DNA from 4 places in the Rhizobium sp. G187 genome. Region 2 is predicted to be linked to each of the others. Evidence: predicted binding sites of a transcription regulator. Region 2 holds the regulator's gene; each other region holds the start of a gene.
What was found. The regulator LexA, encoded in region 2, represses DNA repair genes until DNA is damaged. The targets are predictions, from matches to a motif close to TGTTCNNNNTGTGTTCNG.

Region 1: the regulator LexA is predicted to act here: its motif matches at 1,577-1,594, upstream of uvrA (excinuclease ABC subunit UvrA).
Region 3: the regulator LexA is predicted to act here: its motif matches at 2,451-2,468, upstream of recA (recombinase RecA).
Region 4: the regulator LexA is predicted to act here: its motif matches at 2,616-2,633, upstream of ACSV9I_RS20700 (DNA polymerase IV).

Annotation. Positions count from the first base shown of each region.
Region 1 covers NZ_JBPUGM010000001.1:537,748-545,611, reverse strand. Annotated here, with positions in the region: gene ACSV9I_RS02500 (MarC family protein) at 192-821, shown strand; gene ACSV9I_RS02495 (single-stranded DNA-binding protein) at 929-1,465, opposite strand; gene uvrA (excinuclease ABC subunit UvrA) at 1,733-4,654, shown strand; gene ACSV9I_RS02485 (DUF72 domain-containing protein) at 4,954-5,772, shown strand; gene ACSV9I_RS02480 (Na/Pi cotransporter family protein) at 5,921-7,582, shown strand; gene ACSV9I_RS02475 (NAD(P)H-hydrate dehydratase) at 7,617-7,864, opposite strand, start outside.
Region 2 covers NZ_JBPUGM010000001.1:740,270-748,133, reverse strand. Annotated here, with positions in the region: gene gltA (citrate synthase) at 1-974, opposite strand, end outside; gene ACSV9I_RS03525 (ComEC/Rec2 family competence protein) at 1,378-3,741, shown strand; gene lexA (transcriptional repressor LexA) at 3,771-4,484, opposite strand; gene ACSV9I_RS03515 (DUF1003 domain-containing protein) at 4,663-5,214, shown strand; gene ACSV9I_RS03510 (VOC family protein) at 5,228-6,121, shown strand; gene kdsA (3-deoxy-8-phosphooctulonate synthase) at 6,118-6,966, shown strand; gene eno (phosphopyruvate hydratase) at 7,181-7,864, shown strand, end outside.
Region 3 covers NZ_JBPUGM010000001.1:443,818-451,681, forward strand. Annotated here, with positions in the region: gene cckA (cell cycle histidine kinase CckA) at 1-364, shown strand, start outside; gene ACSV9I_RS02045 (pseudouridine-5'-phosphate glycosidase) at 459-1,379, opposite strand; gene ACSV9I_RS02050 (carbohydrate kinase family protein) at 1,409-2,353, opposite strand; gene recA (recombinase RecA) at 2,595-3,683, shown strand; gene alaS (alanine--tRNA ligase) at 3,838-6,492, shown strand; gene ACSV9I_RS02065 (GGDEF domain-containing protein) at 6,621-7,862, shown strand.
Region 4 covers NZ_JBPUGM010000009.1:105,400-113,263, reverse strand. Annotated here, with positions in the region: gene ACSV9I_RS20715 (PleD family two-component system response regulator) at 313-1,686, opposite strand; gene ACSV9I_RS20710 (response regulator) at 1,697-2,068, opposite strand; gene ACSV9I_RS20705 (DUF3572 domain-containing protein) at 2,206-2,499, shown strand; gene ACSV9I_RS20700 (DNA polymerase IV) at 2,637-3,920, shown strand; gene ACSV9I_RS20695 (YoaK family protein) at 4,048-4,728, shown strand; gene ACSV9I_RS20690 (L,D-transpeptidase family protein) at 4,877-6,121, shown strand; gene ACSV9I_RS20685 (sulfatase-like hydrolase/transferase) at 6,118-7,719, opposite strand; gene dnaE (DNA polymerase III subunit alpha) at 7,844-7,864, opposite strand, start outside.

The DNA of each region.
Region 1 (7,864 bases), 200 kb from region 2:
TCAGGTCACGATCTTTGTTCGGAATCACTGGGAATTTTATAGCGGAACAGGCGCTGGAGCGCCAATTTTGCGCCTCGTTATAAACAGGCTTTTGGGCTGAGGGAAAGGCGCAGCGGACAATAACCGGCGCTATCTCTTGCAAGCCGCTCCCCAGTTTGACTTTATGGGCGCAACTTAAGGGGAGAAATGTGATGGCCGTGACCGAAACGATGATCAGCGCGCTGACAACTTTGCTGGTCACCGTCGATCCACCGGGGCTTGCACCGCTGTTTCTCGGCCTGACCCAGGGGATGAACACGGCGCAGCGGCAACAGGTGGCGGTGCGCGGCGCAGTAATGGGTTTCGCCATCCTGACTGTCTTCGCCCTGTTTGGCGCGGCAATCCTCGGCGCGCTCGGGATCTCCATGGGCGCATTCCGCATCGCCGGCGGCCTCATGCTGTTTGCCATCGCCTTCGAAATGATCTTCGAGAAGCGCAACGAGCGGAAGGAAAAGACCACAGGCGACGCAATCACCAAGGATCACATCCACAATCTTGCCGTCTTCCCGCTGGCCATCCCGCTGATCGCCGGCCCCGGCGCCATCTCTGCAACGGTGCTGATCTCTGGCACGATGGAGGGATTTATCGGCAAACTCCAACTGATCGCCGTTATCGCTGCAGTCCTCGGCCTGGTCTTTGTCTCGCTTTTCCTCGCCGAACGCCTCAACCGATTCCTCGGCGTTACCGGTCGAGCGCTCCTGACCCGACTGCTCGGTGTACTGCTGGCGGCCTTGTCGGTCCAGTTCGTTGTCGACGGTGTAAAGTCTGCTTTCGGCGCGTAGGCGGTGAGGGACGCGAACCCCCAACATGGTGCAGGCGCAGCTAGCGCCCTTATAACGCCGCTGGCATGAAAACGGGGGCCAAAGCCCCCGCCTCTACCGAATATTGATCAGAACGGAATGTCGTCGTCGAGATCGCGGGAGAAGCCGCCAGACGGCGCACTGCCGCCGCGGCTTGCGCCACCGCCGGACGAACCGCCGCGCGACGGTGCCGGCGAGCCGTAACCACCATCATAACCGCCACCGAAATCGCCGCCGCCCATGTCGTTGCCGCGTGATCCGCCGGCACCGTCACCACGACCACCGAGCATTGTCAGGTTGCCGTTAAAGCCCTGAAGGACGACTTCGGTGGAGTAACGGTCGTTGCCGGTCTGATCCTGCCACTTGCGGGTCTGCAGCTGGCCCTCAACATAGACGGTCGAGCCCTTCTTCAGATACTGTTCCGCCACCTTGCACAGACCTTCATTGAAGATCACGACACTGTGCCACTCCGTTTTTTCCTTGCGCTCGCCGCTGTTCTTGTCGCGCCAGGTTTCGGAGGTGGCGATGCGAAGATTGGCGATTGGACGACCGTCCTGGGTCCGGCGGATCTCGGGGTCAGCCCCAAGGTTGCCGATCAGAATGACCTTGTTGACGCTACCAGCCATGACACTCACCTTACTGCCGCGCCGCCGCGGCTTTCAAAATTCGATCAAAAGCTACCTTATCCCATTCGCTTGAGCGATTGGGCAAGTGGAGGCTTAAATCCACAGCGAAAATGTTCTTTATTTGTTCTATTATTTCTGTAGGATCTTGTCAACAGAATCGAAAAACCGCCTCGGTCGCCGCTTGCGGCTCGACTCGAGGCTTCCTGTGACTACATAAGGACAGTCCTCCCAGGAACAGTCCCTTCCCTTTGCCGATCAGAGCCCGACATGAGCGAACTCAAGACCATTTCCATCCGCGGCGCCCGCGAGCACAATCTCAAGGGGATCGACCTCGATCTGCCGCGCAACAGTCTGATCGTCATGACCGGCCTGTCCGGCTCCGGCAAGTCGTCGCTTGCCTTCGACACGATCTATGCCGAGGGCCAGCGGCGCTATGTCGAGAGCCTGTCAGCCTATGCACGCCAGTTCCTCGAAATGATGCAGAAGCCCGACGTGGACCAGATTGAGGGCCTGTCGCCGGCAATCTCGATCGAGCAGAAAACGACCTCACGCAACCCGCGCTCGACGGTCGGCACGGTCACCGAAATCTACGACTACATGCGCCTGCTCTTCGCCCGTGTTGGCATTCCCTACTCGCCGGCGACCGGATTGCCGATCGAAAGTCAGACGGTGAGCCAGATGGTTGACCGCGTACTGGCCTTCGACGAAGGAACCCGTCTCTATATCTTGGCCCCGATGATCCGGGGACGCAAAGGCGAGTACAAAAAAGAACTCGCCGAACTGATGAAGAAGGGGTTTCAGCGCGTCAAAATCGACGGTCAGTTCTATGAGATCGCCGATGCGCCGCCGCTCGATAAGAAATACAAGCACGATATCGATGTCGTGGTCGACCGCGTTGTTGTGCGCCCGGACATTGCCAGCCGCCTCGCGGATAGTCTTGAGACGTGCTTGAGACTGGCCGACGGGCTCGCTGTGGCAGAATTCGCCGATAAGCCTTTGCCGCCGGAAGAAACCTCCGCCGGTGGCTCGGCCAACAAGTCATTGAACGAGACGCATGAACGGGTCCTGTTCTCGGAAAAGTTCGCCTGCCCGGTCTCCGGCTTCACCATTCCGGAAATCGAGCCACGTCTCTTCTCCTTCAACAATCCCTTCGGCGCGTGCCCGACCTGCGACGGGCTCGGCAGCCAGCAAAAGATCGATGAAGCGCTGATCGTGCCTGAGATGAACCGCCGTCTGAACGACGGCGCGATCGCGCCCTGGGCCAAGTCGAGTTCGCCATATTACAACCAGACACTGGAAGCGCTGGGCAAAGCCTTCGGTTTCAAGATGACTGCCAAGTGGTCCGAGCTTGGAGACGCCGCGCAGAAGGCGATCCTGCACGGGACCGAAGAGAAGATTGACTTCCACTATGCGGATGGCGCGCGCTCCTACACCACAACCAAAACATTCGAAGGCATCGTGCCCAACCTTGAGCGTCGGTGGAAGGAAACCGACAGTGCCTGGGCGCGTGAGGAGATCGAGCGCTACATGTCGGCGGCCCCCTGCCCTGCATGCGCCGGCTTCCGCCTGAAGCCCGAGGCCTTGGCGGTCAAGATCAACGGCTTGCATATCGGCCAGGTGACCGAAATGGCGATCCGCAACGCAGGCGCATGGTTCGAAACCTTGCCTGCAACGCTGAGCGACAAGCAGAACGAGATCGCGACGCGGATCCTGAAAGAAATCCGCGAACGCCTGCGCTTCCTCAACGATGTCGGTCTCGACTATCTCTCCATGTCGCGCAATTCCGGCACGCTGTCGGGCGGCGAAAGCCAGCGCATCCGGCTAGCCTCGCAGATCGGGTCCGGACTGACGGGGGTTCTCTATGTGCTGGACGAGCCATCGATTGGCTTGCACCAGCGCGACAATGCCCGCCTCCTCGACACGCTGAAGCACCTGCGTGATATCGGCAACACGGTGATCGTTGTCGAACATGACGAGGATGCAATTCTGACCGCCGATTACGTGGTCGATATCGGCCCTGCGGCCGGCATCCATGGTGGCCAGGTGATCGCGCAAGGCGCGCCAAAGGACATCATGGCCAACCCCAATTCGCTGACCGGCAAATACCTGACCGGCGAACTCGGGGTGAAGGTGCCCGCTCAGCGGCGCAAACCGAAGAAAGGCCAGCAGATCAAGGTCGTCGGCGCCAAAGGCAACAACCTCAAAAACGTGACGGCGGCCATTCCGCTTGGCGTTTTCACGGCGGTGACCGGGGTCTCCGGCGGCGGCAAGTCGACCTTCCTGATCGAGACGCTGTACAAGGCCGCCGCTCGCCGGGTTATGGGGGCCCGCGAAAATCCGGCCGAACACGAACGCATCGACGGTTTCGAATTCATCGACAAGGTGATCGACATCGACCAATCGCCGATTGGCCGCACGCCGCGATCGAACCCCGCCACCTATACCGGCGCCTTCACGCCGATCCGCGACTGGTTTGCGGGGCTGCCGGAAGCAAAGGCACGCGGCTACCAGCCGGGCCGCTTCTCGTTCAACGTCAAGGGTGGACGCTGCGAGGCCTGCCAGGGCGATGGCGTCATCAAGATCGAGATGCACTTCCTGCCGGATGTCTATGTTACCTGCGATGTCTGCCACGGAAAGCGCTACAACCGCGAAACGCTCGACGTACACTTCAAAGGCAAGTCAATTGCCGATGTGCTCGACATGACAGTCGAGGAAGGCGTCGAGTTCTTCCAGGCAGTTCCAGCGGTGCGCGATAAACTGCAGGCTCTGTTCGATGTCGGGCTTGGCTACATCAAGGTCGGCCAGCAGGCAAACACCTTGTCAGGCGGCGAGGCGCAACGCGTCAAGCTGGCGAAAGAACTGTCAAAGAAGTCGACAGGGCGCACGCTCTACATCCTCGACGAGCCAACGACCGGCCTGCATTTCCACGATGTTGCCAAGCTGCTGGAAATGCTGCAAGAACTCGTCAATCAGGGCAACAGCGTTGTCGTCATCGAGCACAATCTCGAAGTGATCAAAACGGCCGATTACATCCTCGACTTCGGCCCGGAAGGAGGCGATGGCGGTGGCCAAATCGTGGCCCAGGGCTCACCGGAAGAGGTTGTGAAAGTCGAAGCTTCCTATACGGGCCAATTCCTCAAGGAATTGCTGGAACGGCGGCCGATGAAAAAGGTCGAGGCGGCGGAATAGCGAAGTGATCAGGACTTGGGCAAATAGAATGTTTGCGAAGCTGCCAAGCTTGAACTCTGGGCTAGGCCAGGTGGCGTATGAAACGCCTCCGATTAAAGGTCAGATTTCAGGGGCAATGCTTCAATGGCGGGTCAAGCAATCGATTGACGGCAAAGCCTATTTCATAGGCTTGAAGCTGCGCCGAGACAATCAACGTGCAATGTAAGCGTTGTGAACCGCTACAGGCATCTGCAACAGATCTACGATTTTTCCATCGAAATTAATCAATAGCTTGGCGAATTTCAGCGGGAGGTGTTTTGATGACGAAGTCAGGGATAATCCGTGCCGGTATCGGCGGTTGGACCTTCGATCCGTGGGAGGGCACATTCTATCCCGAAAAGCTCGCCAAGAAGAAGCAGCTGGACTATGCCAGCCGGCAGCTGACGGCCATCGAGGTGAATGGCACCTATTATTCCAGCCAGAAGCCGGCAACCTTTGCTAAATGGGCATCAGAGGTGCCAGAGGGTTTCATCTTTTCGCTGAAGGCGAGCCGCTACTGCACAAACAGGAAGATCCTGGCCGAGGCTGGCCCCTCAATTGAAAAGTTTCTGACGCAGGGCATTGCGGAGCTCGGCAGTCACCTGGGTCCAATCCTCTGGCAGTTCATGGCGACGAAGAAATTCGAGCCAGAGGATTTCGAAGCATTTCTGGCGCTGCTACCGAAAACGCTCGACGGTTTGCCTCTCCGGCACGTGGTCGAACCGCGGCACGCCTCCTTCCAAAGTCCGGAATTCATCGAGATGTTGGGCCGGTATAACGTGGCCGCCGTATGCGCAGATCATCACGAATATCCGATGTTTGCAGACCCAACGTCCGACTTCGTCTACGCGAGACTGCAGAAGGGCACGGATGACGTGTCGACTTGCTATCCGCCCGATGAGATCGACACCTGGGCGCGGCGCTTCGAAACCTTTGCCCAAGGCGGCACGCCCGCCGACCTACCGATGATTGCCAAGGACAGGACGGCAGAGAAGCAACCGCGCGATGTCTTCGCCTTCTTCATTACCGGCGGCAAGGTCAACGCCCCGCGGGGCGCGTGCGAGCTCCAGGCGAGGCTCAAGCCGGTCCGTCAAGGCTGAACGGGCACCGCCAAAAGATGACAGATTTGTGACGGCGGCGAAACTGGACTAGGCTCGGTCGCAGAGTCGCGCGTCTATGCGGCCACAGGACCGTATGGTTTCCTCTCGGATTCCGACGTCCGCGTCGAGAGCATCATCGGGGCCATATATGTCGGGTATCGTCGTCTTCATCCATCTTGCCGGCGCCGTTGCTCTTTTGTTGTGGGCAACGCGCATGGTCCGCACGGGGATAGAACGCGCCTATGGCGGCGTCCTGAAAGACAAACTCCGCTTGGCCGTGAGCAATCGATTTTCGGCAGCGACAGCCGGTTTTTTCTTCGCAGTTGCCCTGCAGAGCGCAACAGCCGTGGCCTTGATCGTCGCCTCCTTCACGGCCGGTGGCTACATTACCTCGGCAATCGGGATCGCCACGCTTCTTGGCGCCGACTTCGGATCCGCCTTCGTCGTCCGAATTTTGCGTTACGACTTGTCGCTTCTGGTTCCGGTCCTGCTGCTGGCCGGTACCGTTGCATTTCGAGCTTCAGAAGAACGCCAATGGCGGCAGATCGGCCGCATCCTCTTCGGGCTCGGTCTCCTGCTCTTGTCATTGCGGATGATCGGCGAATCCTCCGAGCCGTTGCGGCAGAGCAGCCTCCTGCCTGTGCTGTTCAATTATCTCGCCAGCGACTGGATCAGCGCCTTCCTGCTGGCCGCGCTGCTGGCCTGGGCCTTCCATTCGAGTGTTGCCGCCGTGCTGTTGGTCGCCTCGCTGGCCGACAAGCACCTCCTCCCCGACGCCTTGATCATTCCACTGGTGCTCGGCATCAATTTCGGGGCCGCAGTCATTGCGGCTCTTCTGACCAAGAATGCAGAAGCAACGGCCCGCATTGTGCCGCTCGGCAATGTCGTCATCCGCGGCATGATGACATTGGTGGCGCTCGCCCTCCAGTTTGCCATCCAAGCCAGTCCATCGCTCTTTGCTGGCAATCCCGGTGAGGCGGTTGTCATGGTGCACTTGGCGCTAAATGCATCGGTTCTTGTGCTCGGCCTACCCTTTGCCGGCATGGTCGCATCGACACTGGAAGCCCTGCTCGCCGCCCCCACAGAAACTCCGGCGAATGACGATCGATACTCCGCTCTCAACCCTGCCCATCTCGACAATCCGCAACAGGCAATCAGCAATGCCACTCGCGAAGTCCTGACCGTCTGCAACAAGACGGAAATCATGTTGAACAGCATTTTCGACCTGTTCGAACATTGGGATCTCAAACGAACCCAAAAGATCGAAGCGCTCGACGACCAGATCGATTCCATTCATCGGGACATCAAGTTCTACCTGGCTCGGATCTCGGCGACGGCCCTTGACCAGCAATCGGCTGCGCTTTCGCAAAACCTGCTCGGAGCCACAATCAAAATCGAGCAGGCGGCCGACATCATCTCGCAGAACATGCTGACGAGGGCACGCAAGAAGCATGAGCGCCATGTCGCTTTTTCCGGTGAGGGCTGGGCGGAACTCTGTGCCATGCATCGCGAAGTTCTGCAAAACGCCCACCTCGCCTTCAACCTGCTGGTCACCCGAGATGTAGAACATGCGAGGCAACTGGTAGCGCGCAAGGAAGCGGTCCGTAACCTGGTCAAATCCAGCGAGGAAAAACATCTCGATCGACTGCGACAGGGCAATGCTGCGAGCTTTGAATCCAGTTCGCTGCATATCGACACAATGCGGGACCTGAAGGAGATCAACTCCCTGTTTGTATCAATCGGCTATCCGCTGCTGGAGGGCGAAGGGCTGCTGCGCCGAAGCCGCTTGGTTCAGCCCGTAGATCTCTGAACGTCAGAACACCGCCGCGCCGCGCACCATGCAATCACGCAGGTCGTACAGCGAGTGCGAGTTCCTCCGCCGTCAAACCAGGACCAAGTCTCAACGCGGCCTGGCCGTGCAGCTGGACGGCCGCGCAAGCGGACTCGAATGGTCGAAGGCCTCTGGCAAGAAACGCGCCGATCATGCCGGCAAGGACATCGCCCGACCCTGCCGTTGCAAGCCAGGGCGGAGCATGCTCTTCAATCACGGCACGCCCATCTGGCGCACCAATCACGGTATCGGCACCCTTGT
Region 2 (7,864 bases):
TCATACATGGTCTTCTGCATGATCTTGGCGCGGGGATCATAGTTCTTGTAGACACGATGGCCGAAGCCCATAAGGCGGAACGGATCGTTCTTGTCCTTGGCGCGCGCAATATATTCAGGGATGCGATCGACCGTGCCGATTTCCTGCAGCATGTTGAGCGCTGCCTCGTTGGCGCCACCATGGGCTGGGCCCCAAAGGCAGGCGATGCCAGCCGCGATGCAGGCGAACGGGTTGGCACCCGACGAGCCGGCGAGGCGGACGGTCGAGGTGGACGCATTCTGCTCGTGATCAGCATGCAGGATGAAGATGCGGTCCATGGCGCGGGCGAGGACCGGGTTCACCTGGTACTCTTCGCAGGGCACGGCAAAGCACATGCGCAGGAAGTTGGACGCGTAGTCGAGATCGTTCTTCGGGTAAACGAAGGGCTGGCCGACATGATACTTGTAGGCCATGGCAGCGATCGTCGGCATCTTGGCGATCATGCGGAGCGAGGCAACCATGCGCTGATGCGGATCGGTGATGTCGGTCGAGTCGTGGTAGAAGGCGGACAGCGCGCCGACGGTGCCGACCATGACGGCCATCGGATGCGCATCGCGGCGATAGCCGGAGAAAAACTTCGACATCTGCTCATGCACCATCGTGTGATGGGTCACGCGATAGTCGAAATCCTTCTTCTGTGCAGCGGTCGGAAGTTCACCGTAAAGCAGCAGGTAGCAGACTTCGAGGAAGTCACCCTTTTCGGCCAGCTGCTCGATCGGATAGCCGCGATGCAGCAGCACGCCTTCGTCGCCGTCGATATACGTGATCTTGGATTCGCATGAGGCGGTGGACGTGAAGCCCGGGTCGTAGGTGAATGCGCCGGTGTGCTTGTAAAGGGCCGCGATATCGATCACGTCGGGCCCGATCGTGCCGGCCTTGACGCCCAGGTCGACCGTCTTGTCACCGAGTTTCAAAGAAGCGCTTTTGTCCGTCATGCTGATCCTCCGGAATTGGCGGGAAGGCGCCTTGAAAAAGCCGCCATCGGTTAAGCGTGTGTTGTAGCTATATGATACCGAAGTTAATGCCAACCTATCCAAAGGGCAAATTGTGCATCGCGAAATCGGCAACAATCGAACCGATCGGTTCGAGGAAGTAAACGCCTCAAAGGTTGCTCTGCGTTGCAAATTCCGCACGCTTTGATTGTTTTTCGGAATGTCTTATGGTCTGGGCGCGGGCGCAGTTGTCGACCCGGCGGGGGCGCGCCGAATGGTGGATTTGGCGAACAGAACGAAAGAGATTTCGGGGGCGGAGCCGGGGCCGTTTAAGACGGCACCGAAAGAGCGCTCAATTGATCGCACCGTCGAAATTTTTGCACGATCGGTACGGTGGTATCCTCCGCTGCGCCATCGCCTGAATCATCTGAACGTCGCCATCGTAACCGCTCTGCAGGAAGAGGCACGCCACGGCCATCTCTTTCTCTTCGTTCCAGTCTGGCTGGGCCTTGGGGCGGTAATCTGGTTCCTGGCACCCGCGCCGCCGTCAACCGTAATGCTTTCAGCGCTGCTGGCTGTGTGCCTTTGCGGAGCGATCGTCCGGCGGGCATCGGAACTGCATAGGGCCATGTTCTTGTCCCTTGCCCTGATGGCGGCCGGCATGCTGCTCGCAGGCTGGGAGACCCATCGTGCTGGCACCACGATCCTCGATCAACCGGTGGTGACGATTGCAACAGGTATCGTCGAGCGGCGGGAGGCGGGATCCGGCGCTGAATGGCGCTATGTCGTCCGACTGACGGCAACGGCCGAGCCGACAATTCGCCGCCGGCCAGAGCGCGTGTCGCTGCTGGCCCGCAGCCGGCATGAGCCGGTGGCCATCGGCGCTGTCATCACTGGACGCGTGCGGCTATCGCCGCCTTCGGGGCCTGCTTTGCCGGGCATGAATGACTTTGCCTTCCAGAGCTACTACGCAGGCATTGGTGCGGTCGGCTTCTTTCTCGGACCGCCAGCATCGGCGGGTCTTGATCCCGAGGCTCGCAACGGGTGGTTACAACGATTCGACAAGGCGCTCTTTTCCTTCCGTGATCGGATCTCCAGCCGAATCCGTGATGTCCTGCCGGGCGATACCGGCGCTTTTGCTGCCTCCATCATCACGGGCGAGCGCCGTTCCATGTCACCCGAGGCGACCGAGGCGCTACGGGTGTCCGGACTTGCCCATATCACGGCGATTTCCGGACTGAACATGGCGCTCGCCGCGGGCATTTTCTTCGTAGGGCTTCGCGCCACCCTCAGCCTTTTGCCGGTCATAGCCCAACGGGTTCCAATCAAGAAACTGGCGGCTGGCGGCGCCCTTGTCGCAACGACGGGCTATGTGTTGATCTCCGGTTATCAGATCTCGGCCCTGAGAGCCTATCTGATGACGGCCATCATGCTGACAGCCGTCCTCCTCGATCGACCAGCGATCAGCCTACGCAATTTCGCACTGGCGGCCATCGGGATGTTGGTTGTTCAGCCGTCATCGGTGATGGGGCCAAGTTTCCAGATGTCTTTTGCTGCGACTGCAGCCCTGATCGCCGGTTACGCCGGATGGACGGCAAAGCCGCCGCCGCTCCTGCCCAGGGGCAGATCTTTGCCGGCGCGATTCGTGGCGGCTGCCGGAAAGTTTGCGGGCGGTACACTTGCGACATCCCTGATCGGTGGCATGGCCACCGCCATTTTCTCAATTTCGCATTTTCATCGTCTCTCGACCCATGGACTTGAGGCCAATCTTGCCGCCATGCCCCTGATTTCGGTTGTGGTGATGCCGGCCGGTTTCGTCGCCATGCTGCTGATGCCATTTGGCCTCGATGCACCTTTTCTTTGGGTGATGGGGGCGGGGCTGGATCTTGTTATGGTCGTGGCGCACACCGTCGCTGCCTGGGGCGATGGTTATGTCTTCCCGCGCCAGCCGGCCTGGTTTATTGCCGGAACCGTTCTTGGCCTGCTGCTCTTGACCTTGCTGCGCACGCGGCTCCGCCTCGTCGGCGCATGCCTGTTCATCGTGACGGCGGCTCTGGCGTGGTTGGCGCCCCTTGAAAAGCCTTCCAATCTTTTTGTCAGCGAAGACGGCCGCCTCGTCGCCTTCTTTGTCGATACGGACCGCGGCATCCTCGCCACCAATAAAAAGAAGCCGCCAGCTTTCCTCTTCGATCAATGGCGCCCGGTTCTCGACGTTGACACAGTGGCCGTCCCGATCGAGGCAGACGTTCCGCCGTTGCCTGAGCGAGCGGCTTGGAGCCCGGATACCGTGCAAAGCGGGGACGTCAAAGATTCTTCACGACAAGGTCCGCCACGGCAAGAATTGAGCGATACCGATCAAAGAGAGGCAGCGAAGATCTTTACGGAACTGGTGCGCAAGGCGACGCCGAAGGCATTCACCTGCCTGAAAGGCGCCTGCGTGGCAAAGTTTAGCACCCGGACACTCATGACCCTCGATCGGCCGGATCTCCTCGGCGCAGCGTGCGACACCGCCGACATCGTTATCCTAGCCTCGCGAAGTCGTATGTCCCAATGCCGGTCCGGCACTATCCTCTTCACGGAGAGCACCCTGCGCATGAGTGGCGCGCTAGAAATAGAAATCGCACCGGGACGCGGAAAGAAAAGTTCGATCCAAGTGCGCGCGGCCTTCGACGGCCTGCCGCGCCCCTGGACTGCACATCGCCTCTACGACTGGCGTACAGGTGAGAGCGCAGACAAGCATGATAGTGCGACCATGGCCGGCATACGATGAGCACCGAAGCCGACCATAAGAGGCTGTCCTCAGTGATAGCGGCGGATCAGCCCAACCAGCTTGCCCTGAATCTTCACCCTGTCTGGGCCGAAGATTCGGGTTTCATAGGCTGGGTTCGCGGCTTCAAGCGCAATAGAGGCACCCCGACGGCGGAAGCGCTTCAATGTTGCTTCTTCGTCATCAACCAGGGCGACGACAATGTCGCCGGGATTTGCATTGGACGCATTTCGAATGATGACCGTATCACCGTCGAGAATGCCGGCATCGATCATCGAGTCGCCTTTGACCTCGAGAGCGTAGTGCTCGCCCGAGCCGATCATTTCATGGGGCACTGAGATGTCATGGGTGTTGTTCTGAATGGCTGAAATCGGAACGCCCGCTGCAATCCGCCCCATGACTGGTACAGTAACCGATGGGCTGCGCTCTTCACTCGGTGCCTTGACGACCGAAGGGGCAGGCGGCTTGCCGAGACTGCCCTCAATGACGCTTGGCGAAAAGCCACGGCGTGGCTGCAGGCTCTGCGTATAGGCCTCGGGCAACTTTATAACTTCGAGGGCTCGCGCCCTATTCGGCAGCCTGCGGATAAAGCCGCGTTCTTCAAGTGCCGTGATCAGTCGGTGAATGCCTGATTTCGAGGCGAGATCCAGCGCATCCTTCATTTCGTCGAAGGAGGGCGGAACGCCCGATTCTTTCATCCGCTCATGGATGAAAAGAAGCAGTTCCTGTTGCTTTCGCGTCAGCATATCCGATGCCTCATCAATGAAACAAATCCAGAACGGACCCTATATGTTCCATTTGTGTTCCGCAAGTGGATAAATTTCCGTGAAGATCACAGCAGAAAATGCGATAGGCGGGGGAAGGTGGGTTTTTGCACCGAGATTGGTGTATTGAATGCCGCCGGCGAGAGGAAAAGGGTTGGCGATGCTAAAGGAGATCGAGCGGACATTGCTCGGCAAGCGTGAGTCGGATCTTACATCTTCGGAGAAGCGCGTTCTCGCGCGCGCCCTCGAACGTCGTGTCGTATCGACAGATGCAAGTCAGGAATTCCAGGCGGATGCGACAACCGGTCAGAGACTGGCCGACTCGATCGCCCGGATCGGCGGCTCCTGGGCCTTCATCATCGGCTTTTTCCTGTTTCTGACAGGCTGGACCGTTACCAACACCGTTCTGCTGGCCAGCAATGCACTCGATCCTTATCCCTTCATTTTTCTCAATCTCATCTTGTCCATGCTGGCTGCCATTCAGGCGCCAATCATTATGATGAGCCAGAACCGGCAGGCCGAGCGCGATCGTTTCATGGCTGCCAAGGATTATGAGATCAACCTAAAGGCTGAAATCGAGGTGCTGGCGCTCCATCACAAAATCGATGAGCAGGTTCTGACGGAGTTGCGCGAGGCACGGCGCGAGCTCGCCGAATTGCATCACGTCATCAGTGCACTTTCGAATCCGACCACCAACACTCCGCAATCCTGAGCAGGAGCTGGACATGATTGAAGATAGTCAAGCATCACGCGCCATCGACCATCTGGTGCTGCCGGTTGGATCTCTTGATCAGGCAAGGGCTCGGCTGTCCGCGCTCGGTTTTACCGTGGCGAGCGATGCGCGCCATCCCTTTGGCACCGAAAACGCCTGTGTCTTCTTCACCGACGATACCTATCTTGAGCCCTTGGCGGTCGGTAGCCGCGAGGATTGCGAGGTCGCGGCAAAAGGCGGCAATGTGTTCGTTGCCCGTCATCTTGCCTTTCGGTTCCGTCGTGATGAGGGTTTGTCGGCCGTTGTCGTCAAGTCTGATGGTGCCGAAACGGATCACAAGCGTTTCGTCGAAGAGGGCATGAGTGCGGGTGAGGTGCTTCAGTTCTCGCGGACCTTTCGGTTTCCCGACGGGCGAACTGCGGATGGCACGTTTCGTCTCGCCTTCGCCGCCGATCTGCGCGCGCCGGACTTCTTCGCCTTTGCCTGTCAGCGGGTGAATGTCTTGCCGGTGGATCGCGGGTTGCTAGCAGTCCATCCGAATGCGTCAATCGGCTTGGCGCGTGTGGTTCTCGTTGAAGATAATCCGAGCGACTTCCAGTATCTGTTCGAAACGGTTTTGGCGCAGCGCGACGTCACGGCCCATTCCTTCGGTCTGTCGATCCAGAGTGGCAATGCGGTGGTCGAGGTGCTGACGCCCGAAGGTTTTGTCGCCCACTACGGCCAGACGGTGGTAACGGCGGGCAGGGGCTTGATCGGCGCGGCCGTTGTCATGACGAGCCGGGATCTCGGCGTGACAGAAGCCTGTCTCGCTGCTAATGGCGTCACCTATCAGAGAAAGGGCGCGCGCATTGTTGTCGCGCCGGAAAAGGGCCAGGGCGTCGCCTTTGCCTTCGAGGAGATCAAATGAGTAAGGCTACCAATTCTGAAGTGACCGTTGGTGAAGGCGCGGGTAAGGCCGTTTTCTCGCAAACGGGCCGTTTTGCGCTGATCGCCGGACCCTGCCAGATGGAAAGCCGTGATCATGCCTTCATGATCGCCGGCCAGCTGGTTGAGCTCTGCCGCGAGCTCGGCCTCGGTCTCGTCTACAAGTCGTCCTTCGATAAGGCAAACCGTACGTCGCTTTCGGCCGAGCGTGGTATCGGCCTCGAAACAGCAATGGAAGTCTTTGCCGACATCAAGAAGGAATTTGGCGTTCCGGTCCTCACCGACATCCATACCGAGGAACAGTGTGCGGCCGTTGCACCGACTGTGGACGTTTTGCAGATCCCGGCCTTTCTGTGCCGCCAGACCGATCTTCTTGTTGCGGCCGCCAAAACAGGACGTGCCATCAATGTCAAGAAGGGTCAGTTTCTGGCGCCCTGGGACATGAAAAACGTGCTGAACAAGCTGAATGCCAGCGGCAACCCGAATGTCCTTCTCTGCGAACGCGGCGCCTCCTTCGGCTATAACACGCTCGTCTCCGATATGCGCTCTTTGCCGATTATGGCGGCCATGGGTGCACCCGTCGTCTTTGATGCGACCCATTCAGTGCAGCAGCCCGGCGGGCAGGGTGGTTCTTCTGGCGGCCAGCGCGAGTTTGTCGAGACGCTTGCCCGTGCGGCGGTGGCTGTTGGCGTTGGTGGTCTGTTCATCGAGACCCACCAGGATCCCGACAATGCACCGTCGGACGGCCCGAACATGGTCAAGATCACCGACATGCGGCGCCTCTTGGAAAAACTGATCGCCTTCGACGATATCGCCAAGGCTGTCTGAGAGGTATTTTCGGCGCTTCAAACGGTTCAAGCCCGAGAAGCGCTAGCTCCCTCCTTTTCAATCGATTGAATATCGATCTTTCTTCACTCGATCTGTCATTGTATTTTCCCGATCATCGGATAAGACAGGGGGGACTCAAAGGCGGGTCTGGTGGCTCCAAGGCCCTGTGACCGGCCTCCGAGCCTTGTCAATTTTCCGTCCACAGGGAGCGAACATGACCGCCATTACCGACATCATCGGCCGCGAGATCCTCGACAGCCGCGGCAATCCGACCGTCGAAGTCGACGTCCATCTCGAAGACGGCAGCATGGGCCGTGCCGCTGTGCCGTCGGGCGCGTCGACGGGTGCGCACGAAGCCGTCGAACTGCGTGACGGTGGGTCGCGTTACCTCGGCAAGGGCGTCGAGAAGGCTGTCGAAGCCGTCAATGGCGAGATCTATGATGCGCTTGGTGGTCATGACGCCGAGAACCAGATCCTCGTCGACAACCTGATGATTCAGCTCGACGGCACGCCGAACAAGTCGCGCCTCGGCGCCAACGCCATCCTCGGTGTTTCGCTTGCTGTGGCCAAGGCTGCCGCTCAGGCCTCTGGCCTTCCGCTCTATCGTTACGTGGGCGGTCCAAACGCCCATGTTCTGCCGGTGCCGATGATGAACATCATCAATGGCGGCGCGCATGCAGACAACCCGATCGACTTCCAGGAGTTCATGATCGTTCCTGTCGGTGCCGACAGCATCCGCGATGCGGTTCGTATGGGCTCCGAAGTCTTCCACACGCTGAAGAAGCAGCTTGCAGCGGATGGCCACAACACCAATGTCGGTGACGAAGGCGGCTTTGCCCCTGGTCTCGCTTCGGCGCCTGCCGCCCTCGATTTCATCATGAAGTCGATCGAAAAGGCT
Region 3 (7,864 bases), 300 kb from region 2:
GGTCTTGCTCGTCGAGGACGAGGAAGCTGTCCGCCGTGGCGGCAAGCGCATGCTCGAGACGCGTGGCTATACGGTGCACGAGGCGGGCTCCGGCGTCGAGGCGCTCGACATTATGGATGAGCTGAATGGTCAGGTGGATATTGTCGTTTCGGACGTTGTCATGCCAGAGATGGACGGCCCAACGCTTCTGACAGAACTGCGCAAGAGCTATCCAGACCTGAAGTTCATCTTTGTATCGGGCTATGCTGAGGACGCTTTTGCGCGCAACCTCCCGGCCGATGCCAAGTTTGGTTTCCTTCCCAAACCCTTCTCGCTCAAGCAGTTGGCGGTTGCGGTCCGCGAAATGCTCGATGGCGAAACCTGACGCAAGCGACAGGATGTCGTGTTGTGCATAAAAGAAAACCGCCAGCGTGAGCTGGCGGTTTTCTTTGTTCGGTCGACCTTGATCTTAAGGCCGTTCAGCTGGCCACGGCAATCTCAGCTGCGAGGCGGGCATTGTTTTCAACGAGGGCAATATTGGTCTTCAGGCTGCGGCCACCCGTCAAATGGAAGATATTATCGAGCAGATAAGGGGTCACGGCCTTGCCAGTGATCTCGTCACGCTCGGCATTGGCCAGTGCCCGGCCAATATAGATTTCCATCTCTTCGCGCGGGATCTCGTCGGCTTCCGGTACCGGATTGGCGATCAGCATGCCGCCATCAATGCCAAGCTGATCGCGCATCTTCTGGAAGTTGGCGATCGCAGCCGGGCTCGGCAGGCTCAAGGGGCTGCGCAGACCGGATGCGCGGGACCAGAATGCCGGAAACTCTTCCGAGTCATAGGTTACAACCGGTACGCCGCGTGTTTCCAGGACTTCCAGCGTTTTCGGCACATCAAGAATCGCCTTGGCGCCAGCGCAGACCACGATGACGCCGGTGCGGGCCAGCTCTTCCAGGTCGGCCGAGATGTCAAAGCTCTCTTCGGCACCGCGATGCACGCCGCCGATGCCACCCGTTGCGAACACCTTGATGCCGGCGCGCGAGGCTGCAATCATCGTTGCAGCCACCGTGGTTGCGCCATGGCGACGCTCGGCGATAGCAAAGGCAAGATCGGCGCGGGAAACTTTCATGACATTGTCGAGCTGGGCCAGGGTCTCGAGTTCCTGCGGCTCAAGCCCGATATGCAGCATGCCCTTGATCACTGCGATCGTGGCGGGGACAGCGCCCTGTTGGCGAATGATGTCCTCGACACTCCGGGCCATTTCGATATTGCCGGGATAGGGCATGCCATGGGTGATGATGGTCGACTCAAGCGCGACGATTGGCGCGCCGCGCTGCTTTGCGGCGCTGACTTCGCTCGAATAGGTGATCGGCAGGAGCGGGGAGACGGGACGTGTCATGACGGAACTCTCTTTGGTAGATCATGCCCTCATGGCAGGAAACGGGCGTGCGGGACAAGGGCCATTTGCGTGTCGAGTTGCACCTGCGACAGGTTTTCATCCGTCGCCCGCGCGGTTCGAAGCGTGATCGCGGCGCAGGCGACGGCGCGGCGAAGACGCTCCGCGAGGTCGGCGCCGGACATAAGCGCATCGAGAAATCCGGATGCAAAGGCATCACCGGCACCCGTGACATCCGCAACTTCGGACAGTGCTGCCGGCTCGATCACAGCAACCTGATTGCCGGCAAAGGCGACGGCCGGACCGCTCCCATTCGTCACTGTTCCGCCGCGCAGTCCGCACGATTTGAGGAGGCGAGGCCAATCCTCCGGTGTTCTGGCGCGTTCGCCGGCAATTGCTTCCGCCTCGGCGCTGTTCATGAAGAGGTGGTCGAGATGAGCGACAGCGCCATGCAGCTTCATCACCTTGGCCGGGGAAATCGCGATAGCGGCGAGTGGTCGTCCGCGGGCTGCGCAGTCTTTCGATAGCGCAGACAGGGTGTCGGCCGGAAGATTGGCGTCGCAGAGCACATAATTCGCGTCATCAAGGCTGTCACGCATGCTTCGCGCCCGCAACCTTCGTGCGACAAAGGCGTCGTAGAGCGCCATGTCGGCCAATGCGATCACAAGATTGCCGTCTCTTTCCAGGATCGCGGTATAACTCGGGGTGGCGCGGTCGAGAAACATTACCGGCTGGTCGTCCAGCCCTGCTCTCTCGGCGGCCTCGGACACCTGTGAACCGGCCGCATCGCCGCCACGCGGAGCGATCAATCGGACGTTTCGGCCCAGTCTCGACAGGTTCGATGCGGCATTGAAGACGCCGCCGCCAACCTCCTCGAACCATTTGCCGGGATTGCTTGCACCCGGTTTTGTCTCCCCGAAGATGCGTCCGCGCCGGTCGATATGGGCCCCGCCGATGGCCAGGAGATCAAGGTTCATCTGAGCCCCCAAAGCCTGGCTGAAGAGCGAATCGGGCAGCGCCGCAGCGTTTCGTCGCGTCGGTAGGCAGCAAGGTTCTTACCCTTCGCCTTTTTCCTGGAACAAAATTCGAACATGATCCGAAATGCTCATTGATTTCAGAGGCTTGAGTGGCTCTTGCAAAATGAGAACAAAAAGTGTACATATTGTCCATCGGCGGCTTCATTGCCTATGCGGCTTCAATAACCTAAAGGTGGATCGAATGGCACAGAATTCTTTGCGGCTGGTAGAGGACAAATCGGTGGATAAAAGCAAGGCATTGGAAGCGGCGCTCTCGCAGATCGAACGATCGTTCGGCAAGGGCTCGATCATGAAACTCGGCGCGAACGAGAGTGTGGTCGAAGTCGAGACGGTCTCGACCGGTTCTCTCAGCCTGGATATCGCACTCGGCATCGGCGGTCTGCCGAAGGGGCGTATCATTGAAATTTACGGGCCTGAAAGCTCGGGTAAGACGACGCTGGCGCTTCAGACCATTGCAGAAGCCCAGAAAAAAGGTGGTATTTGCGCATTTGTTGACGCGGAACACGCACTGGATCCGGTCTATGCGCGCAAACTTGGCGTTGACCTGCAGAATCTTCTGATTTCGCAGCCAGATACCGGTGAGCAGGCGCTTGAAATTACCGATACGTTGGTGCGTTCCGGTGCGGTTGACGTGCTTGTTGTCGACTCGGTGGCGGCGCTTACGCCGCGTGCGGAAATCGAAGGGGAAATGGGTGATAGCCTGCCTGGCCTTCAGGCGCGCTTGATGAGTCAGGCACTGCGCAAGCTCACGGCTTCGATCTCGAAGTCGAAGACCATGGTGATCTTCATCAACCAGATCCGTATGAAGATCGGCGTCATGTTCGGCTCGCCGGAAACCACGACTGGCGGTAATGCGCTGAAGTTCTATGCTTCGGTGCGCCTCGATATCCGCCGTATCGGCGCGGTCAAGGATCGCGAAGAGGTTGTCGGCAACCAGACCCGCGTCAAGGTTGTGAAAAACAAGATGGCTCCTCCCTTCAAGCAGGTCGAATTCGACATCATGTATGGCGAGGGCGTGTCGAAGACCGGCGAACTGGTTGACCTTGGTGTCAAGGCGGGGATTGTCGAGAAGTCGGGTGCCTGGTTCTCCTACAACAGTCAACGGTTGGGACAGGGGCGTGAGAACGCCAAGCTCTTCTTGCGCGACAATCCGACCGTTGCTCAGGAAATCGAGATGGCCTTGCGGCAAAATGCCGGCCTGATCGCGGAGAAGTTCCTGCAAAATGGTGGGCCGGATGCCAATGATGGCGACGGTGCTGATGACGCGTGAGATCTCCTGATCTCTGATTTGATCTTAAACCGGCCGCGTTTCGAGGGAGACGCGGCCGGTTTTCCATTGCGCCGCTGGACAGCGATCCTGACGGGCGATAAAAGCCATTGATTTTGCGAAATGGCCGAAAACTGGCCTGAATGAAGGGCGTGACATGAGCGGTGTAAACGACATCCGGTCGACTTTTCTCGATTACTTCAAGACGAACGGTCATGAGGTCGTTTCATCGAGCCCGCTGGTCCCGCGCAATGACCCGACGCTGATGTTCACCAATGCCGGCATGGTTCAGTTCAAGAACGTTTTCACCGGCCTTGAACAGCGCCCCTATTCGACGGCGGTTACCGCGCAGAAATGTGTGCGTGCGGGTGGCAAGCACAATGACTTGGACAATGTCGGTTATACGGCGCGCCATCACACCTTCTTTGAGATGCTGGGCAACTTCTCCTTCGGCGATTACTTCAAGGAACGCGCGATCGAGCTCGCCTGGAACCTGATCACCAAGGAATTCGGCATCGACAAGAACCGTCTCCTGGTCACGGTCTATCATACCGATGACGAGGCGCATGGCCTGTGGAAGAAGATTGCCGGTCTGACGGATGATCGGATCATTCGCATCCCGACCAGCGACAACTTCTGGGCCATGGGCGATACCGGGCCTTGCGGTCCATGTTCTGAGATTTTCTATGACCACGGCGATCATATCTGGGGCGGCCCTCCTGGATCGGCGGATGAAGACGGCGATCGGTTCATCGAGATCTGGAATCTCGTCTTCATGCAGTATGAGCAGGTCACCAAGGAAGAACGTGTCAATCTGCCGCGCCCTTCGATCGATACTGGCATGGGCCTTGAACGTGTCGCTGCTCTTCTCCAGGGCAAGCATGACAATTATGAAATCGATCTTTTCCGTGCCCTTATTGATGCCTCGGTCGAGCTCACAGGTGTCAAGGCCGAAGGCGAACGCCGTGCCAGCCATCGGGTGATTGCGGATCACCTGCGCTCGTCGGCCTTCCTGATTGCCGATGGCGTGTTGCCGTCTAACGAAGGCCGTGGATACGTCCTGCGCCGCATCATGCGTCGCGCCATGCGTCACGCACAGTTGCTGGGTGCGCATGATCCGATCATCTACAAGCTTTTGCCCGTGCTTGTTCAGCAGATGGGTCGCGCCTATCCTGAGCTCGTCCGTGCTGAGCCGTTGATTTCAGAAACTCTCAAGCTTGAAGAATCGCGCTTCCGCAAGACACTGGAGCGCGGTCTGACCTTGCTGTCTGATGCGACCGCTGATCTCAATGATGGTGACAAGCTCGATGGCGAAACCGCTTTCAAGCTTTATGATACCTACGGCTTCCCGCTGGATTTGACCCAGGATGCTTTGCGCGGCCGTGGCATTCACGTCGATCTGACCGGGTTTAACGACGCGATGCAGCGCCAGAAGGCTGAGGCGCGAGCCAGCTGGTCGGGTTCGGGCGACAAGGCAACGGAGACCGTTTGGTTCGAGCTCAAGGAGAAGTTTGGAGCGACCGAGTTCCTCGGCTATTCGTCTGAAACTGCCGAAGGTCAGGTCTTGGCGATCGTTCAGGACGGCAAGGTCATCGAGCGTGCTGACGCCGGTGCCGAGGTTCAGATTGTCGTCAACCAGACGCCTTTCTACGGCGAATCCGGTGGTCAGACGGGCGATGCTGGCGTGATCGTCGGTGAAGGCTTCTCGCTTCACGTCACGGACACCCAGAAGAAGGGTGAGGGCGTATTCGTCCATGTCGCGACCGTTTCCAACGGGATTGTCACGGCAGGTGTGCCGGTCACGCTGACCGTTGATCATGCGCGCCGCTCGCGTCTGCGGTCCAACCATTCGGCTACGCATCTGCTGCATGAGGCGCTGCGCGAAGTGCTTGGAACGCATGTGGCCCAGAAGGGGTCGCTGGTCGCGCCGGAGCGCTTGCGCTTCGACATCTCCCATCCGAAGCCGGTTACGGCCGAAGAGTTGAAGATCGTCGAAGAAATGGCGAACGAGATCATCCTGCAGAACGCGCCAGTCACCACCCGCCTGATGGCCGTGGACGACGCGATTGCGGAAGGCGCGATGGCGCTGTTCGGCGAAAAATATGGGGACGAAGTCCGCGTGGTATCGATGGGCACCGCTGTGCGCGGCGAAAAGGCCGGAAAACCCTATTCGATCGAACTCTGCGGGGGCACACATGTCAACGCAACCGGTGATATCGGTCTGGTCCGTCTAGTGGCCGAGAGCGCGGTGGGCGCCGGGGTTCGCCGTATCGAGGCACTGACAGGCGAGGCCGCACGGACCTATCTCTCTGAGCAGGATGAACGGATCAAGGCGTTGGCCTCATCCTTGAAAGTTCAGGCCAGCGATGTCGTGTCGCGCGTCGAGGCGCTTGTTGACGAGCGTCGCAAGCTCGAGAAGGAACTCGCGGATGCCAAGCGTAAGCTTGCCATGGGCGGCGGCACGGCCGGTGTGGATGCACCGCGTGTGATCAATGGTATCAACTTCATCGGCCGCAGTCTGTCCGGCGTCGATGCCAAAGATCTCAAGGGCCTCGCTGATGATGCCAAGTCAGGCTTGGAGACTGCTGTGGTCGTCCTGATTGCCGTTGGGGATGATGGAAAGGCCAGTTCCGTCGTCTCGGTTACACCGGACCTGACTGGGCGCTTCAGTGCCGTTGATCTCGTGCGAATTGCGTCGACTGCGCTGGGCGGCAAAGGTGGCGGTGGTCGTCCGGATATGGCTCAGGCTGGTGGTCCGGATGGTGCGCGCGCGGATGAGGCGATCGAAGCCGTTGCGGCTGCGCTGAACTGACGCATTTTTGCGACAGATGGAGGCTGGTCTAGCGGGCCAGCCTTTTTTGGCGAAGGCAAGGATGCCAATGCTTCCCCTTAATTTGAAGGGGCGAGTTCGACGTTTCGCATCACAGGCAAGGGCTTTCGTTGGACCGGCTGTTTCATATCCCTAGTCTTATGCTCTGCCTTTCGGCGGCATTTGTGATCGTGTCTATCTTCCTCACTCTACTTTGGATGTCCGATCGGTCGAACAAAGCACTTGTGTGCTGGACCGCAGGCTTCTGGGTAGCATGTATCGGTCTGTTTTTGCTGGCTTTGCGTGATGTCATTCCGGATCTTCTAAGCTTGGGGATGGGCAATTCGCTGTCGATTTGGGCATTGGGTCTTGTATGGCTCGGCTGTCTTGAATTCGACCAGCGCAGGGTGGCAGGTGCGGTGCCAATCGCTTTCTTCGGCGGAGGTGTGTGGCTGGCGCTGTTCGCGTTCTGGCCCGAGTTTTCAAACAACCTGTCGGCGCGGGTGTTGTTCGCTTCGGTCCTTTACGCAGCTTACTCTTTGATGGTCGCTCTCGTTGTCCATCAAGGTCATTCCACAGAGCCATTGCCCGCCAGACGCTTCGCGATCTTTGCTTTCGGCTTGCATGGGTTGTTCTATCTTGTTCGTCTAGTTTTGATTGCTATCGATCAGCCGACCATCCAGGATGGTCATGCGACCATCTGGTACGGCGCGTTGCTGTTCGAGTACTTCATTCAAGCGCTGTTTGCCGCCCTGGCAATCTTCTCCATGGTCCATGAACGGATGTCGCTGAACTACAAGCGCGCGTCCGAAGTTGACTTCCTCACCGGTCTTCAAAATCGCAGAGCATTTCTGGATGCGGTTTGCCGCGATCGGCAAAAGAGTGGCGGGTCGGCTCCCGGGGCCGTGATGGCGTTGATTGATGCCGATCATTTTAAACAGATCAACGACAACCATGGCCACGGAGCTGGTGACGCGGCGCTGCGTATGCTTGCCGAAGAACTGGTGTCGAAATTGCCTGTCGGCGCGCAGTGCGGCCGTCTAGGTGGCGAGGAATTTGGGATCTACCTGACCGCGTCGATCGCGAATGACAGGGTTCAGATCCTGGAGACATTATTGGAATGTGTTCGCCGCAAATCCCTTGGTTTTGAGGGGCGTCACTTCCATCTGACCGTCAGTATTGGGGCGGCCATACTTCCCGAGGGCGACCTTGATTTCAATCTTGCTCTCGCAGCCGCCGACAGGGCGCTCTACGTTTCGAAGAAAGCCGGCCGCGATCGGTTGACCGCCGTCGAGTATGAAGCACCCGCAATTCAAAAAGGCGGTCATCGCGTTGAGCCAGTATCGACAGCGCTCGAGGCGTTAACGCCGTAATC
Region 4 (7,864 bases), on a different contig from region 2:
CGAACGCTTGCTCATAGCCCCTCAACAAAAGAAAAGCCACGAGTAGATAGACTATACTAATATAAAGGTAAGTCCCTTGCTCGGAGGATCAACGTCGCCAAGACATGCCATCGGCCGGTGGCCGAATGTGTGCATATGTTGTCACAGATGCGACAGTTGCAAACACAATCCGTCAAAAGGACTGCAAACAGTCACAATCGACACCAAGGGCGGCTTTTCGCCACCGGCGCTGGACAAATCTGTGAATAGCGTCATTTTCGCGAAATCGGGAGCTCCATGCAACTCCCCGTTTATGGCGCGTCGAATCACAGATTAGGCGGCAGCAGCAACAACACGATTGCGTCCAAGATTCTTGGCTTCGTACAGAGCCAAATCCGCCTGCTTCAGCAGTTGCTCAGGCGTCACGATCCCCGGGCCAAGCGTTGCAATCCCCATGGATGCCGTCAGCATCAACGGCATTTCGCCGGTGCGTAGCTGGAAGGGCCGCGCCTCGATCATGCTGCGCAGGCGCTCGGCAACGCTCTGGGCGACCTCGGCAGAGGTGTCGGGCATGACGACAACAAATTCTTCGCCGCCGTAGCGACAGGCGAGATCAGCGCCGCGCACGGTGCTGCGAATGCGCCCGGCAAACTCCTTGAGCACGTCGTCGCCCGCATCGTGTCCATGCACATCATTGACCTGCTTGAAGCGGTCGATGTCTGTGATGCAGATCGTCAAGGGGCGGCCACGGGCCATGGCGCGGGCAAACAGCGTCTTCAGATGCGTATCGAGGTAACGTCGATTATGGAGCCCCGTCAGGCCATCCGTCACGGCCAGCTCAATCGTCTGACGGACATTGGTGCGCAGCCGGTCATTATAGCGCTTGCGGCGGATCTGCGTGAGGGTTCTGGCGACCAATTCATTCGGATCGATGGGACGGACGATATAATCGTTCACGCCAAGGTCCAGCGACCGGATGATCATCTGCTCGTCGCCCTGCTCTGTGATCAACAGGACCGGCAACATCCTGGTACGCTCCAGAGAGCGCAATTGCGAACACAGACGCAGAGGATCGTAGTCTTCCAGATTACCGCTGACGATGACGAGGTCGAACGGACTTTCCGCAGCCTCAAAGACGGCGGCCTGCGGGTCAGACATGGCCGTGACTTCGGCAATCGGCTTCAGGGCCTTGATGATGCGCTCTTGCGATGCTGCCCTGCTGTCCACCAGCAAGACCTGAGCCTGCTCCTCCAGGCGCCCGTCCTGCAGACGGAGGGGATCGTCCAGTGCCTGCTGCAGGTCGGGCTGCGACCGCAGGCGCAACTCATCGCTCAACGTCTTGAGACGCACGAGGCTCTTCACGCGCGAAATCAGCTGCAAATCATTGACAGGTTTGGTCAGGAAGTCGTCAGCACCGGCCTTCAGGCCGCGTACACGATCCGACGGCTGATCGAGGGCCGTGACCATGACGACGGGAATATGCGCAGTCCGCGGGTTCGACTTCAGACGTTCGCAGACTTCGAAGCCGTCCATTTCCGGCATCATGATATCGAGAAGGACGACATCGACCTGGGTTCGATCGCAGATATCAAGCGCGTCGCGACCGTTGCTGGCCGTCAGGACGTCGAAATACTCCGCCATCAAGCGTGCTTCAAGCAGCTTGACGTTGGCTGGAATGTCATCGACGACGAGAATACGCGCTGTCATGGTTCAGTCCTCACGCATCGCCGAGATAGGTTTTGATCGTCTCGATGAACTTCGGAACGGAAATCGGTTTGGAGACATAGGCTTCGCAGCCGCCCTGACGGATCCGTTCTTCGTCACCCTTCATGGCAAAGGCGGTGACCGCGATCACGGGAATGACATGGAGTTCCGGATCGTCCTTCAGCCACTTGGTCACTTCCAGTCCCGACACTTCAGGCAGCTGGATATCCATGAGAATCAAATCGGGACGATGGCGGCGCGCGAGATCCATGGCCTCCATGCCGTTGCGAGTCTGCACGGTTTCATAACCGGATGCCTCGATAAGATCGCGGAAGAGCTTCATGTTGAGCTCGTTGTCTTCGACAATCATTACCTTTTTCGGCATTCACCCGATCCTTGATCTCGCGTTGCTGTGGCCGATGCGGCGACTGATGCTCACACGAGTTGCTTCTTCCGTCGCGTTGCATGCTAGTGCTATTTGGTTTCGAAATCGGAAACTTGCCAGTGCTGGTGGAAAACTTGATGAAAAACAGACCAATACCACAGGATGCAGAAACGACTGCGATTGCCGTTCTAGGTTGGCTCGCAGGCGAACCGGAGATGCTGTCACGCTTCCTTGCACTCTCGGGCGTACAGCCGGGCGAAATGCGCCTGGCGGTGGGCGATCCTGGCTTCCTGGCAGGCATGCTGGAGTTCCTGATGCAGCATGAACCGACGCTGATGGCATTCTGCACGGCTACAGAAACACCACCGGAGACCGTGGTGGCCGCCTATCACCACTATGTCAGCCCCGGCCTTGGCTCTGGAGAGTACTAGGCTTTTGCGAGCGGAAGAGACTTGATCGGAGGATGCCGCATACCCTGGCTCAATGTGTTTGAAAGCAGACAAAACAAGGGGCTTGCCAAGTCCGGGAGCACGGCATACCGTGATGATGTTCAACTTTTGTTCCAACAATGTCACGCGCCGCTCAAGACTATCCCGGCTTTTGTCGCGACTGCCTGGCTGGCCAACCGGTAGGCCTGAGGCGCTGTCGTGCCTGTGGCAGCCCTCGCCTCGTCTATCATCCTGAGCTCTATCAACTGACGTTGGCGCATATCGACTGCGACGCCTTCTACGCATCTGTCGAGAAACGCGACAATCCCGATCTGGTCGACAAGCCTGTTATCATCGGCGGCGGCAAGCGCGGCGTGGTGTCGACCGCCTGTTATGTCGCACGCATCCACGGTGTGCGGTCCGCCATGCCGATGTTCAAGGCCCTCGAAGCCTGCCCTCAAGCTGTGGTGATCCGTCCGGACATGGAAAAATATGTTCGGGTGGGACGTGAAATCCGGGCCATGATGGAAGAGCTGACGCCGCTTGTGCAGCCGATATCGATTGACGAGGCTTTCCTTGAACTGAGCGGCACGCAATTGCTGCACCATGATCCACCGGCCCGCGTCCTCGCGCGCTTCGCCAAACGTGTCGAAAGCGAGATCGGCATCACCGTCTCGGTCGGACTGAGCTACTGCAAGTTCCTCGCCAAGGTTGCCTCCGATCTCAACAAGCCGCGTGGCTATTCGGTGATCGGGGAAGCCGAGGCCGTGTCCTTCTTGGCCGATAAGCCTGTTGGCCTCATCTGGGGCGTCGGCAAGGCTTTTGCCGCGACGCTTCAGGCAGATGGCATCCGCACCATCGGGCAATTGCAGGGCATGGATGAAACAGAATTGATGCGCCGCTACGGCTCCATGGGCCAACGCCTCTCCCGTCTTTCACGCGGCAATGACGATCGCAGCGTCCGGCCAAACGATGCTGCAAAGAGCGTATCAGCCGAGACAACATTCTTCGACGATATCAATAGGATGGAAGATCTGGTTCCGCATTTGCGTGAACTGTCGGAAAAAGTTGCCTGGCGCTTGAAGCGGCATGGGATTGCCGGGCAAACTGTTGTCTTGAAATTGAAGACCAAGGACTTCAAGAGCCGCACACGCAACCGCCGACTGGACGATCCGACTCAGCTTGCCGATCGCATCTTTCGCACGGGGCTCGCGCTGCTCGAGAAGGAAGCCGATGGCACCCGTTTCCGGCTCATCGGCATTGGTGTCAGTGACCTTCAGGATCCCTCTACTGCAGATCCAGGTGATCTCGTCGATCCGCAGGCGGCAAGGCGGGCGGCGGCTGAAGCTGCCATGGATCGATTGCGCGAGAAATTCGGCAAGGGTACAGTGCAGACCGGCTATACCTTTCCCAAGCGATCCTAGGCCTCAGTCCTTGCGAAGCACACCTTCCTCTCCTCCCGCCGTCAGCGTCGGCGGAGCGCCACAAAAACGGCGTTGGCGGCTCGTCCGCATTGCCTCGGCCTATCGACGCAACCGACAGAACGATCTTTTGCTTGGCTCGATCCTCGCCTTTGTGGCCGGCGCCATGAATGCCGGCGGGTTTCTCGCATTCGGCCAATACACCTCGCACATGACGGGGATAGTCTCTGCTCTTGCAGACAATCTGGCGCTCGGATTATTTGCCCTCGCCGGCTCGGGCCTTGTGCTCCTCGTCTTTTTCCTCTTCGGCGCGGCTTGCTCGGCGATCCTGATCAACTGGGCGCGTCGACATGCCCGCCGGCAGCAATATGCCTATCCTCTTGCGCTGGAATCCGGACTGCTGATCGCCTTTGCAGGGCTGGGGATCGTCATGCCCCCTGTTCTGGTCGCATCGGCAACCGCCATGCTGGTCAGCTTCACCATGGGCCTGCAGAATGCGACGATCACGAAGATTTCCGGTGCCAGAATCCGCACCACGCACCTCACCGGCATGATCACGGATATCGGTATCGAAGTTGGAAAGCTCGTCTATGACTGGGTTGCCCGCCTGCGCCACCGCCCACCAATCCCAAGTGACCCGGGCAAGCTTAAAGTTCTGCTCCCGATCGTGACCTTATTTTTTGTCGGCGGTTTCACGGGAGCCCTCGGCTTCAACGCACTTGGCCATGTGTTTTCTCTGCCGATTGCGGCACTGTTGCTGCTCGTGGCATCGCCACAACTGCGGACAGGGCACCGATACAGATCAAGCTAGGCCCAGACGGCTGCGAACCGCAAAGCTACCGCCGGCTTTTATCCGTGTATAAATGCTCGTGGTCCGGCTCACAGCCAGCTTCTGAAAGTTTTCTTAAGCATCACACCCTAGCATCGGGCTTTCCCGATTTCGGTTCCAGTGGTGGTTCATGATCAAGCGTTTTCTGATGACCTTCAGCCTTGCTGCAAGCACGGCCCTGGTCTGCCCCGCTTTGGCGTTCGCGGACGGACCGCTCCAGATCTTCGTGTCGAAAGCAACACAGACGCTCACGCTCTATGAAGGTGACGACCTTGTTGCAACCAGCAAAGTGTCCACCGGCAAGACCGGTCACCGGACCCCCTCGGGTGTGTTTTCGATCCTGGAAAAGCGCAAATATCACAAGTCGAACATCTATTCGGATGCGCCCATGCCTTTCATGCAAAGGCTGACATGGAGCGGGATTGCCCTGCATGAAGGGCGTATTCCTGACTATCCGGCGTCGCATGGCTGCGTAAGGCTGCCTCGCGACTTCGCACGCTCGCTCTATGGCATGACACGGCGCGGTGTCCATGTGATCATCACCGAGGCTCCGATCGAGCCACGCAAGATCGTTCACGCAGCCCTGTTTGCACCAAGCCTGCCAGCCCCTTCGCCCGCGCTTCTGTCTGATGCCAGGCCGGAACCCGCGTCGGGACTGCGCGGGAGCCAACCGGTCGAAGTGGCAATGACGGCCTCCAATACACGGTCGGCGCCGGGTATTCTTCGCGAGGCAGAGGAACCAGCGGCATTGCGCATTCTGATCACCCGCCGCACCGTGACAGACCAGGTGCGCGACGTGCAGGAAATGCTGACTGAACTCGGCTTTGACACCGGTACGGCAGACGGCGTGCTCGGATCAAAGACCATCGCCGCCATCAAAGGCTACAGGGCTGCGCACGAGATTGGCGACAATGGCGGCATCCTCTCCGAAGAGTTCCTGGAATCGCTCTATCACATCGCCGGGCGACCGCAGCCTGCAGCCGGCAAGCTCCTGGTTCGGAGCGCGTTTGAGCCACTGTTCGAGGCGGATGTCGGAATCAGGGACCCGCATCTCGGCTTGGGAACCCACTTCCTCGTGCTCACCTCCAGTGACCGAGAGCGTCACACGGCTGAATGGCGCGGCGCAACCCTTACCGACAACCTGACGAACAGCGCGATGGCGCGCCTCGGTATCACACAACCAGCCGACAATGGCGCCCTTTCCACGGCCGAAGCTGCCCTCGCCCGCATCGAGATCCCGAACGACCTGCGCAGCCGCGTCGAGACACTGCTCGGCGCGGGTTCTTCGCTGACGATTTCCGACAATGGTACGAGCATCGAGACAGGCAAGGGCACTGATTTCATTACGCTGACGCGGGATGAAATGGGAGGCTAGCTGTCTCCGCCCAACGGAGCATCCAGGCCCCACAAGCGATCACGCAAACGTCCTGCATCCTGGATGGCACGGTTGACACCCGCCACACCGAAAAGACCCACCAGCGTCGGATCGTCCGTCTGTAGAGCATGCCCCAGTCCGGCGCGGCCTTGGGGAGGCGCAATTCCAAGATCCTGCAGGATGGTTGGGAAGATATCGAGCGTTGACGCAGGCTTTGTCTGGACGCCCTGCCTGTCCACTCCAAGAACAAGCAAAAGGTTTCGACGCGGCTGCTCGTTCAACTTGCCATAAACCTCGTTTCGCATGGCAAGGTGATCGCTCTGGATCACAACAACGGTGTTTTCAAGAAGGCCATCCGCTCCCAACCGCTTCACGAAGCGCTCAACCAACAGATTGGTACAGGCGAACCCTTCCAGCGTGTGGTTCGGCTGGCTCGTAACAAATGGCTCAGCATCGCAAGCTGGAGATATGAAACCTACAGGACTATGACCGCCCAGTGTCGTCAGCATCACACTGAAAGGGCCTTGTTCACGCTGCAAATCCCGAATTTCATCATAGGCCACGTCGAACATGTCCTCGTCGTGGAGGCCCCACGCATTGGACCGTCCGGGAAAGCGCTGATGCAATTCGTCAAAGCCAAGGAGGCGCTGATATCCATGATTGGCTGCAAAACCCCTGGTGCCTGCAAAATTGAGGGATGCCCCCTTCAGGAAAACATTCTGATACCCACGTTTCGCAAGCACATCACCCAGACACCGCGCATTGGGCAAGAGATTGTCCACCAGGTCGAAAGAATTTTCCCTGATCACGCCCAGCGCAAACAATGGTACTCCGCATGTTGCGGCAACATGGCCAGCCAGCGTCCATCCAGTCTGCTCGACTTGCTCAATATTGGTGGCCATCCACGCTTCCTGTGAAAGCCGCTTGAGCGGATCTGCAACATTGCCGAAACGGCTGGTATCGAAAAAGGTGCTTTCCGCGCTTTCGAGAAAGATGTGAATCAGATTCTTCGGCCGCACCGAGGTCTGGATTGGCGGATCGGCGACCACATAGTGTGATCCCAGATCAACCGGAGGCGGCTCGCTAAGTGCGAGCGCATGCTGCGCGCCCCACCACAAAAGCGGATTTGCACCGATCAGCACGATCGGCAAGCAGAAGTTGATAAGCCGCAGCGCAGCGGACATTCGCGCGAGAATACACCATCCCACTGCCATGAAGGCAAACGGTAGAGCCGCGAGGATTGCGTCGTGGAGAGTTGTTTTCACGACGTTGTTTGATGCCACATCATAGCGAAAATGAAAAAGTATCGCGTTTAGGTCGATATCACCAAACAGCGAATAAAGAACGAACCAAAGGGCAAAGAGAACGATCGACAGAACAGACCAGAACAGGTTCACCCTGCAGATCGTCATGGGGAAAAACTTGATGAGGCCATAAAGGAAGAGTGATGCTGCACTGAAGGCCAACAAATGGTCAGCGATCGTCAAATTGTACAGGTTTCCGAGGGACGAGGCCAAGCCAAGCGAGAAAATGGCGGCCCATAAAAAACCGCGGAGCGGACGGTAATTGTCCAGTCTTTTGAAATCGGCAGTACGCATAAAACACCCCCATAGATATTTGACTATCTATAGAGCACAACCGTTTCGAACTGCTGAACGATAATTGTTCACACTGAGGCATTGCGGCACAGGCATGAGCCGCAACACCATTACCCAACATGCCTTAGACCAACTCGACGTCCAG